DNA from 3 places in the Lysinibacillus sp. S1 genome. Region 2 is predicted to be linked to each of the others. Evidence: riboswitches for the same ligand, from Rfam matches in the RefSeq annotation. Region 2 holds a riboswitch; each other region holds the start of a gene.
The links. A riboswitch is a leader RNA that binds a small molecule or an ion and turns the genes downstream of it on or off. The one in region 2 is predicted to bind S-adenosylmethionine.
Positions count from the first base shown of each region.

Region 1 (5,468 bases), 1.2 Mb from region 2:
TTAGTTATGGCCCAGCCTTTTCTCATTATCGATTTATCCAATAAAAAGCACCAGGGCAAACTAAAGTTTCCTTTGTTCGTTTAGGATCCTTTAATGTCACACCAAATGGTCCCTCTTTGACATGACCAAGTGTCATTGTCATCGCGCTCTCTTCCTCATAGAAATCTAAACGCATATTCGGTAGCTGTAGTGACWKATACTGCTCATATTGCGTAVGCACHGGTAGCTGTAACACCTCTTGCCACAGCTTAACTGTTGCCTGCATGTCCTTGACGTAGAATTGGACGGATTCCATCGTTATAGCCTGTTTGACATCAATGGCACCACTTGCCTTTAATTGAACCAAACGCTCTTCATCTTCCTCCGCCCATTCAATCAAAAATGGAAAATCAATTGGCAGATCTGGCTTACCAAAATGCAGTAGCTTCCATTCTACCACAGTGCCATCTGGTCTTGTTCTGCTACATGCATCTGGTCCATATACTTCATAGCCCAATGCTCGCAAGCGTCGACCCTCTTCCTCAATATTTTTTGTGCGCAGAGCAATTCGAGAAAATCCCTGGCGCTCTTGATCACGTTTAAACGTATAATGTAGGGAATATGGGTATTGTGCCGCTTGCTCAAATAAATCACGATCATAGATAGCAATTTGTTCAATATAGCTTAAGCCAAAGTAGCTTAACGTATTATAAGTCCCCCACATCGTGTGCTGCCCACCATTCACTGTATGGACATTTCGTTTATTGAAGAAAACCTTTATATTTTCTGGTGATTCCACTTGATGAACCAAATGATCAAAATATAAAGTCATGGCCATTCCCCTTTCTTTCCCCATTACCTTTACCTGTATGTTTGATTAGTTTAAAATTTACTCAAGAAAAGGAGTTACTAGTAGGATATGAAAAAAAGTTTCGTTTACCTACAAACTCCRTTCACTAATTTCATAAAGAGGTGATTTGAATGACAGATKTAGTAGCTGCTTTTAAATTGGCATTAGGTAATTATCCTACAGGCGTAACAGTTGTCACGACATGTCATGACACAAAACCGATTGGCTTAACCGTCAATTCCTTTGCATCTGTTTCAATCGACCCGCTCCTTATTTTGTGGTCACTCGATAAAAAATCTCAGCTCCATCCTTATTTCACGACTGCGCCAAATTTTGCGGTCAATATTTTAGCGAGTGATCAAGAGCATTTATGTACACTATTTGCCAGTAAAATCCCTGATCGCTTTGCACAAGCAAAATGGTCAACTTCCTCTTTAGGACTACCGATTTTACATGATACAGCAGCTAATTTACAATGTAAAACATTTCAGCAAATCGATGCTGGCGACCATACCATTTTTATTGGGCAGGTCGTAGACATTACAAATGCTCAAAAAGAGCCTTTGCTTTATCATCGCCGTCATATCGGTCCCATACCAAAAAGCTTTTATAGCTAGTCTTTACACAAAAAAAGGGCCACTTGTAAGCACAGGAAATCCTTCATGCTTATAGGTGGCCGTTTGACATAAGTTCTACTGAAATCATTGTTATTTTTTCTGCGGAAATCTCTGCTTTTCAAGCCTATTAATTTGCACAATCACACCATCTTGAATCGTAATATGCACTTCACCAAATTCAAGATTTTGAATCGCCTTCGCAATTGCCTCTAGTTTCTTATCATCTACTTTTACTGACTGAGCCATACGATACACCCCTTCTTTTTTATCCTAATTGTTCATAAAGAGGCCAACGCATCAAACTGATTGATAGCCCCTCCTATCTCTCAGACACCATCTGTTGGATTTGGCACCTGTTGTTCGGTTGCCGAGGCTTCATTGGGCCAAGTCCCTCCACCTCTCTTGATAAGAGTACTGCGTTTCTTGAAAATAATTCTATAATTCTGCTATAGGAATGTCAATACAAAATATTAGAAAACCTAGTTGAATACTATGCAATATGTCGTTTAGATTAAAAGACTCCCTAAACCTAAAGTATTTTATGCCTAGTCAGTGAGAAATAGATGGCAATCCATTAATTTATTACAAGCTCCATTTCCTCATCATGAATTCAAGTGGGCCTCGATGATGTTTAGTCCTCCACCATACAGAAACAACGACACATCCTAAAAAATAACAGCAGGCATACAGCATGGAAAAAGCAAGTGTTTGGTTCTCCAGCTTTTGGCAAATAATTAGTATTCCAATGCCTATAACAACATGGCCAACATAATGCGTTAAAGACATTTGTCCTGTTAATATGAAAGATTGAATAACTTTATTTTTACATGTCTCTACAAGATAGATGGAGCCAACAATGATAACAATAGCCGAAGCCGAATTAGATAGGACATACATCATATTCGGTGGAATCGGTCCTGTATCAAATAAATACAATGCACTCTCTACATCTAATAAATGAATGGTTGTCATCTTAATGAATAACGTTGAACAAGTCTCAGTCATGATGACTAACAATAAACCTATCACCAGTAAGTTTTTTCTTAATGTATGATTTGTTAAATCTAATGTGCCCATTACCATACCTATCAGAAAGAAGCAAATCCAGGGGAATAGTGGATGATAGCCATTAAACATCAAATTTCTTATAAATCCTGCTGGTGTCCAAAAATCAAGATACTCTAGTAGCACATATGTTGGATGCCAACCAGCAAGGTAACTAAATTGAATTTGAAGCCATTGTGAAAGGATAAGGATGGCACCGATTATGAAGATCATCATTTTCTTGGATTGGGCAATCAACCAAGCAGCAACAAACATATACACGCCATAATAATGTAAGATATCTCCTGTCCAGCCGATTGCATATAATATTATCCCTATCGTAAATAACAAAAGCGCCCTCTTCCACAAAGTAAGTCGATTTTGACGAAGAAGGATTGGGTCCTTACTCTCTCTAGCCTGACGAGTCATTAAGGCTGTCCCTATTCCTGCTAGCATAACAAATACGGCCGAAGCACGTCCCTCGAAAAGATGTTGGAAGGCAATTAACCATGTTGAACCATTCGTTGTAGAATCTGTTATGACGCCAAAATTGACAATGAACATGCCAAGCATGGCGAGAGCTCTTGCAAAATCAAGACCTTCAATGCGCCGATCATCATTTCTTTTTGTCATCTTTGCCCCCTTGGATAACGCTATGTACAGCCTCCTTCCAAATAGCCCTATAGTTCAATTGGTTGCCTGTTAACATGAAATTACCGATATTATCATAGACGAGGGCTAGCATTTGTGCCTTCGCTTCTATATGGGGAGTATCCTCTAGCACCCCTAGCTGTACGCCATATCGTAGGATAGCAACAAAGCTCGTTAAAAAACTGGTTTCTAGCTCTACTAATTGTCTTTTATAGTTTTCATCGCGGGCCGCTAATAGTACATATTGATTAAATATTTTATTAAAATAAGGGTCCTTGTCCTGTGCCTCAATAGATTTATAGCCTAGCTTAAGTAATTCCTCCTTAAAATTAGCAGAAGAAAGCTCTTTATAATCCACAGCGACATCATGTTGAATTTCTTTATACAATTCATCAAATATGAAAGCGATTAATTGATCCTTTGATTGAAAATAATAGTAAATGGCTGGTTTTGAAATACCGACCTCTGTAGCAATCATTGCTAAGCTTGTTTTTTCAAATCCATTTTCCGCAAACATCCCATAAGCAATTTCTATAATTTTGTGAAAAGTTTGTTCTTTATTTCCCATTATTACCCTCCTTTTTTTACCGACCGTTAAGTAAATATTATAGGATGCTAACCTTTTAGACAAGAAAAAACTGTGTAGAAATATTTCTCTACACAGTTCACATTTATTGATTTTGTAAATACATCATTAAAGCTTCTGCTGTTTTTTGCTTGCCCATTACTTTAAGAGGCTGTCCATCGGCAGGTACAATCCAATGAGGTTCATCCCCCCCATATAAAGACTGAGAGCTATTTGCTACCATAAATTGTGCATTGGCTGTTTCCATACGCAGTCTGGCACGAGCTAACAAGAATTCCTCATCATTCGTTGCTTCGAGCTTAAAGCCTACTAACGTTACATTCGGTTGCCATCCCTTAATTTGACCTAATACTTTTGGTGCTTTTTTAAAATGAATAATAGGTGGTTCGTCAGAAGGCATTTTCCCCGTTTCCTCCATTAAATTACCTGATTGATCATATACTTTGTCAATGACCCAATCAGAGCCCGCAGCCGCCATAATGACGATATCGACATGTTGTTGTTGAACTGCATGACGCACCTTTTGTCCTAAATCCTCTATGCCTTCAAATTGTATCAATGTCATATCATTTTGGTTTTCTGGAAGCTGTGCAAAGTAACCATGCATGTATACTACGTTAGCGCCAGCAGCCAGCGCCGCCTCTGCTAAATAACACCCCATTGTGCCTTTTGATAAATTCGTATGACCTCGTACACGATCCCATTTTTCAAGTGTTCCCCCACTTGTAATGAGTACGGTTTTGCCCTGTAATGTCCCCATACACTCACCTATTTTCTTAAATATATACAAATACTATTTTAACGTAATGTAAGGATAGGCTTCAATAGCCACTATTTTAGGGAGCTGTTTTGTTCTTTTAGCCAAGCACTTAATATCTCTGCAAATTTCTTTGTGACGGGCGAAGCATGGTGTTTCATGGCAATACCAATCGTTCGGTAGCCACCTTGCTTTAATGGAATCGCTCTCAATGTTGGCGGTAAATTTTGAATAACCAACTGAGGTAAAATACTGATCCCTAAATGATGAGAAATCATGGAAAGAATCCCTACCTCCTCGGAAAGCTCAAAGCGGATATTCGGCTTAACATGATATTGCTCTAATAGCACCTTGACATCATTTGTCCCTTTATAGGAAGTCATAATAAATGGCATATCCTCTAAATCTACGATATCAATTTCTGTCTTATCAAACAATGGACTTTTATCCGAAACAATACATAATAATGGGTCTTGTTGGAGCTCAGTGAACTGATATTGCTCTGACTTTTGACCATTCAAAAATCCTGCTTCTACTTCACCACTTAAAAGCCATTGTTCAATTTCATAGTAATCTCCCTCTCGTAACTCCACCTGTATCCCTGGAAATTGATTATCCATAATCCGAACAATTTCTGGCATCCAATTTGAAGAAATACTCGATATCACACCAATTCGAACCTTACCTCGTGTCACGCCATGAATGTGAGCTGCTTCCTGTTGCAATAATTCCTGAGCATCCAAAACCTGACGCATTGCCCTTAGCATTGTTTGTCCCTCACTCGTTAATGTCACACCCACACGACTTCGATGAATGAGCGCAAAGCCAAACTCTTTTTCTAAACTCGACACGGCATGACTCACAGCAGATTGTGTTAACCCTAGCGCATCAGCTGCTTTTGTAAAGCTTGCCACCTCTGCCACCTTTGTTAAAATCTCATATTTCACTAAGCTCATCCGCAATCCCTCTATATACATGAATTTT
Region 1 covers NZ_CP173154.1:1,036,362-1,041,829, forward strand. Annotated here, with positions in the region: gene ACHZEU_RS05560 (VOC family protein) at 26-811, opposite strand; gene ACHZEU_RS05565 (flavin reductase family protein) at 961-1,446, shown strand; gene ACHZEU_RS05570 (YezD family protein) at 1,537-1,692, opposite strand; SAM riboswitch class I at 1,763-1,858, opposite strand; gene ACHZEU_RS05575 (DUF418 domain-containing protein) at 2,029-3,123, opposite strand; gene ACHZEU_RS05580 (TetR/AcrR family transcriptional regulator) at 3,107-3,709, opposite strand; gene ACHZEU_RS05585 (phosphopantothenoylcysteine decarboxylase) at 3,813-4,487, opposite strand; gene ACHZEU_RS05590 (LysR family transcriptional regulator) at 4,559-5,440, opposite strand.
Region 1: it holds a riboswitch for S-adenosylmethionine, as region 2 does, so the genes downstream of both, ACHZEU_RS05570 (YezD family protein) here and ACHZEU_RS11275 (MetQ/NlpA family ABC transporter substrate-binding protein) in region 2, are expected to answer to the same signal.

Region 2 (5,326 bases):
TTCAGGTAACACTATGATTTCTGCCCCATTTTTTGCAGCTTCACGAATCTTATCCTCGGCACGTTCAAAATTTTCTTCAACTTTGCCAAAGCCAACATTTAATTGAATACAACCGATTTTCATCTCTATTCCTCCTCTAGACAATTAACAGAAAAAGTAATACTATTTGCTTCATATTCTTCAATAATAATTATTATATTCTGAAAAAGGTGATCATGCATGGAATTCTCTAAAAAACTACAGCAACTACCCACTCAATTTTTTGCAGCACTCGTTCAAAAAGTAAACTTGGCTCTAGAAGAAGGGCGTGATGTCATTAACCTTGGGCAAGGAAATCCCGATCAGCCAACGCCTATTCACATCATTCAAGCATTACAGGAAGCAGCTGAAAATCCTCAAAACCACAAATATTCACCATTTAGAGGACTCGCTGAATTACGCCCAGCTGCTGCGCACTTTTATCAACGTGAATATCAGGTTGAACTAAATCCAGATACAGAGGCAGCGATTCTTAGTGGAACAAAAATTGGTCTAGTTCAGCTACCTTTAGCTGTGTTAAACCCTGGTGACACGATGCTCTTACCAGATCCTGGCTATCCAGATTACCTATCAGGTGTTGTACTAGGAGACGTCAATTTTGAAGTAATGCCCCTTTTTGCTGAAAATGATTTCTTACCTGATTATCATGCATTACCTGATGAAGTGAAAGAAAAAGCAAAGCTTCTTTACTTAAATTACCCGAACAACCCTACAGGTGGTACAGCATCACTTGCGTTTTTTGAAGAGACCGTTCGCTTTGCGAAGGAGCACAATATTATCKTATCACATGATTTTGCTTATGGGGCAATAGGATTTGACGGTAATAAACCAGTTAGCTTCCTTCAAGCAAAGGGTGCAAAAGAAGTAGGAGTTGAAATGTATACATTATCGAAAACCTATAATATGGCTGGCTGGCGTATAGGCTTCGCTGTAGGGAATGCCGAGATTATTGCTGCTATTAATCTAATTCAGGATCATCTGTTTTGTAGTCAATTCCCTGCCATTCAACAAGCCGCAGCAGTAGCACTGACGGCTTCCCAGCAATGTGCGGATGAACTACGAGCTACTTATGAGCGTCGCCGCAATGTACTCATTGAAGAAGCTCGAAGAATTGGCTGGCATGTTACGGCTCCAAGTGGCTCCTTCTTCGCATGGCTCCCTGTACCACTAGGCTATACAAGTGAACAGTTTGCTGATCTTTTGCTCGAAAAAGCTGATATCGCTGTAGCAGCAGGTAATGGCTTCGGTCAATATGGTGAAGGCTATGTTCGCGTAGGATTGCTGGTTAGTGAGGAGCGCTTACGTGAAGCAATCCATAGAATCGAGCAATTACAATTGTTTATAAGATAATGACGCCATATCCTGTAGCTATCCCTAGCTACAGGATTATTACTATTTTTCAATTTTCCTTGGTTGCCCTAAACCATTTTCTAATGGATAAAATTGAACATGACCTGTTTCATCATCCCATTTTCGAATATGTTGAATCCCTTGTACCTCTGCCAACACGATGTCAGCAGTAATAACAGGGTTGCCCCCTTTTATTAAATGCCCACCTGATACAACACCCCATTGATCGCTCATAGAACCATGGAAATGTGTCTCATATCCACCATCTCGCTTACACACCACACCTGAACCTTGAATAAATTCTAATGGTCCCTCTTTTTCAATCACATCACTAAAACGAACTTGAATTTGAACTGTTGCATCTGGCACTAAATAAACAAAGCTACTTTTTTGAAAGCTGCCAATACAGCTTACAATTGTTGCTGACTCTATACTATTCTCTTCGCAAAGCGCTTCAATTCCTTCAATGATATCTGTTCCCGTTAGAAAACGAGCACTAATAACCTTACCAAATGAACCTATACCATAATTAACTCTTACAGACATTGTTATCCCTCTTTTGCGTCGAAATATTATAATTATATAAAAAATTTAAAAATTATTTATTGACTTACTATACCCTATAAATTATATTAGTTCTATCGGAATTACAAAAAAATATTATAAATCTCTTATCAAGAGTAGCTGAGGKACTGGCCCTATGAAGCTCGGCAACCTCCTTTTTATAGGAAGGTGCTAAATCCTGCAAACGATCTTCGTTTGATAGATAAGAGAGGACATCTTTTCATGAGCCTCTCTTAATTTGTAAGAGAGTTTTTTTATTTTCAAAAAACCGATAAAAACAATCTTKRAGRTATTWTCATGAAAAAGAAAAATAWAYTWTTARKAGGTTTARCAAGTTTAACATTAGTAGCAGCTTTAGCAGGCTGTGGCTCTAAAGAAGATAGTAAAAGCCAAGCTGAAGGAATTGATGAAAAGAAAATCGTTGTAGGCGTCACTTCTGGTCCACACGAACAAATTGCAGAAGTAGCCGCTAAAGTAGCAAAAGAGAACGGGCTAGAAGTAGAACTAAAATCATTTTCTGACTATGTTTTACCTAATACATCCTTAGCTGAAGGTGATCTTGATGCGAACAGCTATCAACACGAGCCTTTCCTAGATACATTTAATAAAGACCATGATACAGATTTAGTACCAGTGGGCAAGACGATTTTAAATCCAATGGGTATCTACTCAGAAAAATATAAATCCTTTGATGVCHTTCCTGACGGTGCAACGTTTGGCCTACCAAATGACCCAACGAATGGAGCACGTGCCCTCTTTGTTTTACAGGAAGCTGGCTATATTAAGTTAAAAGAGGGTGCAGACTTAACAGCCTCGATCCGTGATGTAGAAGAAAACAAAAAGAATTTAAAATTCATTGAATTAGAGGCAGCTCAAATTCCTAAACAACTTAGTGAAGTAGATGTAGCAGCTATTAATACAAACTTTGCACTAGAAGCTGGCATTAACCCTAAAGATGACTCTATTTTATTGGAATCTACTGATTCTCCATACGTGAACTATATTGTTGTACGTGCTGAAAATGAAAATGATCCAACAATTAAAAAGTTCGTTGAGGCTTACCAATCTGACGAAGTGCGTCAATTCATCGAAGAGGAATTCAAAGGTTCTGTAATCCCTAGCTGGTAATATGTTCAGAAAGCTTCTATAAAGCCGAAGAATCTGCTGAAATTCCCCAATGGGAAGACGAGCAGATTCTTGCTTTTTAGAAGGTTGAGAAAGGAGCAAACAATCGCATGATTCAATTACAAAATATCTCAAAAGAATTTAAGTCGAAAAAAGGCATCATAAAAGCTGTGGATGGCATCAATCTTCACGTAAAAAAGGGACAAATTCATGGTGTAATCGGCTATAGTGGTGCTGGTAAAAGTACACTCATTCGTTGCGTTAATCTACTAGAACGTCCTACAGCAGGAAAAGTAGTGATAGACAATGTAGACATTACGACCCTTTCTCTTCACGAATTACGTCAAACACGCCAAAAAATCGGGATGATCTTCCAGCACTTTAATCTCTTAAAAACAGCAACAGTTTACAATAATATTGCAGTTCCCTTAAAGCTACTAGGCTATAAAGAGGCGGAAGTAAAAAACCGAGTAGCTAAGTATGCTGAAATTGTCGGTTTAACAGATAAACTAGATAGTTACCCAAATCAACTTTCAGGTGGTCAAAAACAGCGTGTGGCTATTGCACGTGCCTTAGCACAGGAACCAGAGATTTTACTTAGTGACGAAGCAACAAGTGCACTTGATCCTGAGACAACGGAAGCCATTCTTGAATTGTTGTTAAAAATTAATCGTGAATTAGGCATTACGATTCTGCTCATCACACATGAAATGAATGTAATTCAAAAAATTTGCGATGAGGTTTCTGTTCTAGAATCAGGGAAAGTTGTGGAATTTGGCACAGCGATTGAACTTTTTGCGAAACCGAAGCACCCTACAACGCGAAAGTTTTTGAATACAATTTCACAACGTAATTTATCCCCTTCTCTTATTGAGCAATTAAATGTTTCAGGAAGTGTAATCCGTTTAACATTCCTTGGTGAAAGTACTGGTAAGCCATTATTAGCAGAAGTCACTAAGGTATATGATGTGCAACCAAATATTTTAACAGCTAATATTATTGAATTAAAAAACGGTATTGTCGGCAATATTGTGGTGCATTTACATGGCGAAACGCAGATTGTCCAAAAGGCGTTAACGTATTTTTCAGAAAATGGCGTGGCAGTGGAAGAATTAGGAGGTGCGTTCAATGAGTAGTATCCAAAGCTTCTTTACAGATTGGTCAGATGTTATTGGCAAAGCAATTATCGAAACATTTCAAATGGTCGGAATTTCATTATTTTTCTCCATTCTGATTGGCATTCCATTAGGGCTATTAATCGTTTTAACACGACCAGGACAATCCTTTGAAAATAAATTTTTCTATCAGTTTTTTAATCTATTTATCAATATTGTTCGCTCTGTTCCATTTATCATTTTACTATTCTTCATCTTACCTTTTACCAAGTTAATTGTAGGTACAACAATTGGTGTTAAAGGTGTAATCGTTCCACTAGTTGTTTACACAGCTCCTTATATTGCACGACTGATGGAGTCTGCGCTTTTAGAAGTGGATTCCGGAGTAGTAGAAGCCTACACAGCCATGGGTATTAAACGTCGCCATATCATTTGGCATGTCCTATTACGTGAAGCGCGACCATCTATTATTTTAGGCTTAACAATTGCCACAATAGGATTAATTGGTGCAACAGCAATGGCAGGAATGGTTGGTGCTGGCGGTTTAGGTGACCTTGCCTATCGTTATGGTCATTTGCGCTATGAGGTTGATGTGATGTATGCAACTGTCTTTATCTTAATCATCCTTGTGCAGAGCATTCAATCCATTGGTAACCGCTTCGCCGCGAAGTTGAAAAAAGATTAAGAGGAGAATGAAGATGACAAACGAAATTTATGTAGAGAAAAATGGCTATATTGCAACGTTAGTATTAAACCGCCCGGATAAACGGAATTCTTTATCAAGGGCAATGTTTCAAGCCATAGTAGACCAACTAGAGCTGCTCCGTATAGATTCTTCCATCAAACTTTTAATTGTTCGCGGTGTCAATGAAGTAGCCTTTTCTTCCGGTGCAGATATTAGCGAGTTTTTAGATGTTCGTTATGCTACAGACAATGCTAAAGCCTATAATGAATTGGCTCTAAAGGCGATCGATGCTCTCTATAAATTTCCACACCCGACAATTGCTATGATTCAGGGCTTAGCAATTGGTGGTGGCTTAGAGTTAGCAAATGCTTGTGATTTTAGAATAGCAACGCCTAAGAGTAAGCTAGGCATTACCGCTGCAAACATAGGTATTGTATATAATTTAGAA
Region 2 covers NZ_CP173154.1:2,238,008-2,243,333, forward strand. Annotated here, with positions in the region: gene ACHZEU_RS11260 (carbon-nitrogen family hydrolase) at 1-123, opposite strand, end outside; gene ACHZEU_RS11265 (pyridoxal phosphate-dependent aminotransferase) at 220-1,389, shown strand; gene ACHZEU_RS11270 (PPC domain-containing DNA-binding protein) at 1,432-1,935, opposite strand; SAM riboswitch class I at 2,058-2,162, shown strand; gene ACHZEU_RS11275 (MetQ/NlpA family ABC transporter substrate-binding protein) at 2,251-3,081, shown strand; gene ACHZEU_RS11280 (methionine ABC transporter ATP-binding protein) at 3,189-4,214, shown strand; gene ACHZEU_RS11285 (methionine ABC transporter permease) at 4,207-4,878, shown strand; gene ACHZEU_RS11290 (enoyl-CoA hydratase/isomerase family protein) at 4,892-5,326, shown strand, end outside.

Region 3 (5,468 bases), 2.0 Mb from region 2:
AGCAGCATAAATAAAAACAAATGTTTTTTAGATAGATTTTTTACGGTAGAGACGGCACCCCAATCCTTTTTAAAGATCGTATATACCCCAACAACCGCCAGCATAACAAGCATTAATGGCTTTAGTAATGCTGGATTAATCAGATGCACAGTCCAAGCACCACATAATGATCCGATAAATGCTAGTGGAAAATATTTGAGGACAGAGCGAATGTCCAGCTGGCCAGAACGATAGAAAGAAATAGAGGAAGTGAGTGAGCCCATAGCTCCTGCTAGTTTGTTCGTGGCAACAGCAGCGGCTGGATTAGGCCCAACAAATAGTAAGGCTGGTAGTGAAATTAAACCGCCCCCTCCCACTACTGAGTCAACAAAAGCCGCCAGAAATCCAAAAGAAATTAATAGTATTAGAATATGTACATCGATTTCAAACAACATATGACACCTCTTTAAATTTAGTTACTACTGAAATAGTAACTAAATTTATTTGCGCTGTAAACCCCATTTTTTCATTGGCAAATCTTCACATTGGTAGCCTATAATAAAGATAATGGAGGGATTACATGGAGGAATTAATCACCCAGCTGAAAGAAATGGGTTTTACAGAATATGAAGCAAAGGCCTATACGGCACTTGTTCAGCAAAGTCATGTCAGTGCTTATCAGGTTAGTAAAAATTCTGGCATACCACGTGCAAGAGTGTATGATATTTTAAATATCCTTGTAGAAAAGGGCATCGTGTTAAAAGAAGAGACCGCAGAACAAACGACCTATTCGGCAATGCCTGTGTCTGTGTTCTTACAGCAAATGCAACAGCGCTGGGAGTCGAATTTTACGTCTATAAGCGGGAAATTAGAGAAATTAGAGGAAAAAGTACAGGAAGCTGAGCCTAAAGTGGTCATGCTGAAGGGCAAGGAATCCATTATCAACTATTGTCAGTCACTTCTAAAGAAGGCGAAGAAAAAAGTGATGCTGTCGATGTGGGAAGATATGTATGATGCCTTACGTGAAGATTTGCAAGAGGTGGCGCTGCATGTTCCTGTTCATGGCATTACGTTGTATGTAGGAGAGCATCTCGCCTCAATTGACCAGCATAGAGCCACACATTATACAAAAAAAGCATCTACACCGCATTGGTTTATCTTATCGATAGATGGTCAGGAAATGATTTATGGTCATTCTCCATCTACCCAAGAGACGGCCTTTATCACCAATGATCCGGTTCATATTTATTTGTTAGAGGATTATATATGGCATGATGTGCTCATCAATCGGTTAGTAAAACGTGATGATCAGGAGTTAGAAGACTGGATTGCTAAGGAGCGTAAAGCTTTTTTCTTAGAATAGTCGTATAAGGAAGGGGAGTTACTTGAAAAAATTCGTGTTGCTAGGTTTAATGAGCCTACTAATGCTAGGAGCCTGTAATGCTACACCACCTACCGATCCACCAACGATTCATGAGCTAACGGTTGTCCCAGATAATGTCCAAAAAAATATCGTTTCTAATGACAGAATACAACTATTGCATGAAAAGGATGCTCCATATTACCTTGTTTATTATTCAAAAGGGAATGTATTGGCAAGTATTACAGCTGAGGGAAATAGGCTTATTATCCAGTTAGAAGAAGGCAGCGAGCAAAGGAAAGAGGCACAACCCTATGTTTTTAAAATCACCGTCAAGAATCCTGAGCTTGATACCATTGATTTGCGAATAAACGGTCAGAGTACGCCAATTGATCGTATGACCATTATGTGATAAAAGAAACCGAAATCCCTTTGATGAGATTTCGGTTTCTTTACGTGATGCCTAATAAAAGACTTTGTCTACGTTATATTTAGAGCGGAAAGTATTAATCGCATATGTTTCGTAAATTTCACGTTCCATTGGATCTTCTACTTCATAGACTTCAATTTTGAACACTTCATCACGATGGTTTTTCATCGGAGATACATTATCCTCGAAATGTTTTTTAATACGTTGACGAATTTTACGTGCTTTCCCAACAAACAATAGCTCATTCTTGTCATTATAGAATAAGAAAATGCCGCCTTTATCTCGTGTGATTTTATGGAAGTCAATAAAACCAAAGTAAGGTGTGATCGGCACATCACCTGGTTTTAAGTCTTGTTCACGTTGACGGATTACTAGATCTGGTTTTGGAAATTCAATTTTAATCAAACTATTCACGTTCCTCTCTCTTACTAAAAGTATATGGTAACATAATTACGGCATGTTTACCATAAATTTTAAATGCAGAAACACCACATATAGCAAGCTTAGTGTACATCAAATGACCAAGGAACATGCACATGAATCACAAAATATTCTATGAATTATTGATATTCTAACTAGTTCGTGTTACAATTCAAGATAATTAAATAATCTTATCAAGAGAAGCTGAGGGATTTGGCCCGATGACGCTTCAGCAACCTCTAACAATTGTTAGAAAGGTGCTAATTCCAGCAAAGGATTTTTTCCTTTGAGAGATAAGAGTGGACGTGAAAAAAATCCTTCTCATTCTATCTCGTATGGAATGAGGAGGATTTTTTAATTTCGTTGCATTCTACGCAAGCAAGGTTTGCTAAAAGAGAGTGATTATAGAGAGGGGAAAGCAAGATGCCAATTAATATTCCGAAAAATTTACCAGCTGGAGAACATTTACGTGAGGAAAAAATCTTCGTCATGGAAGAAGATCGTGCGAAAACACAGCAAATCCGTCCATTAAATATATTAATATTAAATTTAATGCCTGAAAAAGAAAAAACAGAGCTCCAATTATTACGTTTATTGGGGAATACACCATTACAAGTCAATATTACCTTTTTGAATACAGCCACACACGAGTCTAAAAATGTGAGTAAATCCCATTTGCAGCTTTTCTACACAACGTTCAATCAGATTCGACACCGACGCTATGATGGTATGATTATAACTGGTGCGCCAGTAGAAAAAATGGCTTTTGAAGAGGTCAACTATTGGCAGGAAATTTCAGAAATTATGGATTGGTCTAAAAAGAATGTGACATCCGTGCTACATATATGTTGGGGGGCACAGGCTGCATTGTATCATCATTATGGCATTGGGAAGGTTGAGCTTTCTGCTAAATGCTCAGGCGTCTATTCCCATGTGATTACAGATTTAACTGTAGATTTGGTACGTGGCTTTAGTGATTTATTTACTGCGCCCCATTCACGCTATACATCTGTTTCGATTGACGAGGTTCGCAATCATCCAGATCTACGATTATTATCCTATTCAGAGGATGCTGGGGTATTTATTGTACAATCAAAAGATAATAAAAATATTATGATTACGGGGCATCTAGAGTATGATGCGACAACGCTAGCCGATGAATACAGTCGCGATGTGGCGAAGGGCATAGATATCGCCGTTCCTGTAAACTACTTCCCGAATGACGATCCGACACAAGTGCCGATGAATACATGGCGTGCCCATACGCATCTATTATTCTCTAACTGGTTGAACTACTATGTTTACCAAGAAACACCATATGAATGGGATTTTGTAGATGAAATCGAATATCATATTTAATTAATAAAAAGTCTAATTTCTTTTCTAGCTTAGAAGAAATTAGACTTTTTGATTGTCATTTTCTGTTTCCTGCTGAGGTGTTTCGTTATTTTGAGCCTTGGATTTACGATTGCGAATAACTACCACAATCAACAAAAGTATAGGTAATAAAATGGTGAAAATAAAGGAAAAGATTGGCCAAATTTCATTATTATAATTAGTAGAATGCACAATATCTGGATGAACAATTTGAGAAAGTCCAATAACAATTATCCCCATCGGTATAATGAGTGGGCGATGATCCTTGATCTTTAAAATTTGTGCGAGGCCAACAACGGTCGTATAGAAATACATAAATGTACGAATATATATAGACGTAATCCACATAAATGCCATAATGATTTCAATGCGCTGTAAAAAATTCCCTATAGATATTCTTTGCGCTAAGGCATAGCTAGGAAATGTCCTTGATGCAGTGTTTTCAGGACCTAATACAAGAATTGATAGGACAATCAACGTAACTAAGACGATTCCGCCAAGGATTGCCCCAATATATAGCCCTTTCTGTGCAGACGGCTGTACATTGACGCCAGTAGGATAGAGCATCAATAATACAAGTAATGGAAAGGAAAAGATACTCATAAAGCGTGCAATACTATAAAACATAGATGCTTTGGTCGCTTCTAGTAGAGGCTGAATATTCTCAAATGTAATTTGAGGGGTAATACTAATGACGAAAAAAATAAAAATAAAGATAAACAATGGGAAGAGGATTTCTGCCGAACGGGCAAAGGTCTCAATCCCTAAATAAGCGGCATACATAATAAGGATACTGAACAGTAGGGCAAATGCTAATGTCGGTGTCTCTGGCATAACTTCCGTTTTCATGAAAATACCGATAAAATAAAGTAATTCTCCAGCCGAAAGAAAGGTCATAATCAGGAAACAAATCGCTGTGATTTTCCCGAAAAAACGCCCAAGAATTTTTTCATTGGCCTCGATAAAGTTTAGGGACGGTGTTTGATTGGCCAGTGTTAAAAATAATTTTAGAACCAGTAAACTGAGCAGAACACCAATGCTTGCCGCTATCCAAGCATCTTGCTTAGCGGCACCAGTAATACTCGAAGGGATAATTAAAATCGCTGTACCGATAGAATAGAGAAAGGTAACGATTGTAAACTGTCTTGAACTAATTATCTCTTTTTCCATCAAGCTACCCTCCGTTTCTCAGTCCATCTTTCTATTTTGTGAATGACACAATGTAATCCCTAATCGGTGTGAAGATAAAGGTAATCAAATCTAATGGGCTAGGAATATGGATTTTAAGGGCAATCCCCATATTTAAAGCCGTTCCAATAAATAGCAAAAAGGAGAATACAATAATGGCTTTTCTATCCTGTTGCTTTTTTAGCTTTGGAATAAAAACAAGAGCAACAATGATTGCAATAATCAAGATAGCTACTGCTAGTACCATCTCATTACTCCTCCTTTGGCTTGTTTAATAATGAATTTTGCATCGTACCTGAACCTTGGGTTGTTACCTTTACATGAACAGCCACTGCTAAATCTGGAAAAATGGAAGTCCAGTCATCCTTAATTTTTTTCCACTGCTTTGGATCTGCCCGATGTAGGGCATCCCCAAATCCAAAAACATCGACTTCATATTGCTGTTGAATTTTCTCTACTGTTTTTTCAATGTGGTCATCAATACCCTGGGCTGTTTTTTTATTAACGTAATCAATCGATTTATTTTTGGTAAGATCGATATCACATTCGACCTCTCCAACATTCTGCTCTACATTAATATGGACATCGATTTTCGGTTTCCCGTTTTTAAATGACCCTTTCACCTTTGTAGTGGATTGGGTGATTTCAGTAGACAAGGTCCCTTTATTAGGACAGGCGATGATTTCTATCGTACTTTGAATTTTGTCATTAAGA
Region 3 covers NZ_CP173154.1:248,593-254,060, forward strand. Annotated here, with positions in the region: gene ACHZEU_RS01280 (TSUP family transporter) at 1-434, opposite strand, end outside; gene ACHZEU_RS01285 (TrmB family transcriptional regulator) at 560-1,342, shown strand; gene ACHZEU_RS01290 (hypothetical protein) at 1,365-1,751, shown strand; gene ACHZEU_RS01295 (nucleotide excision repair endonuclease) at 1,803-2,174, opposite strand; SAM riboswitch class I at 2,378-2,489, shown strand; gene metA (homoserine O-succinyltransferase) at 2,613-3,548, shown strand; gene ACHZEU_RS01305 (endospore germination permease) at 3,588-4,736, opposite strand; gene ACHZEU_RS01310 (hypothetical protein) at 4,768-5,001, opposite strand; gene ACHZEU_RS01315 (Ger(x)C family spore germination protein) at 5,006-5,468, opposite strand, start outside.
Region 3: it holds a riboswitch for S-adenosylmethionine, as region 2 does, so the genes downstream of both, metA (homoserine O-succinyltransferase) here and ACHZEU_RS11275 (MetQ/NlpA family ABC transporter substrate-binding protein) in region 2, are expected to answer to the same signal.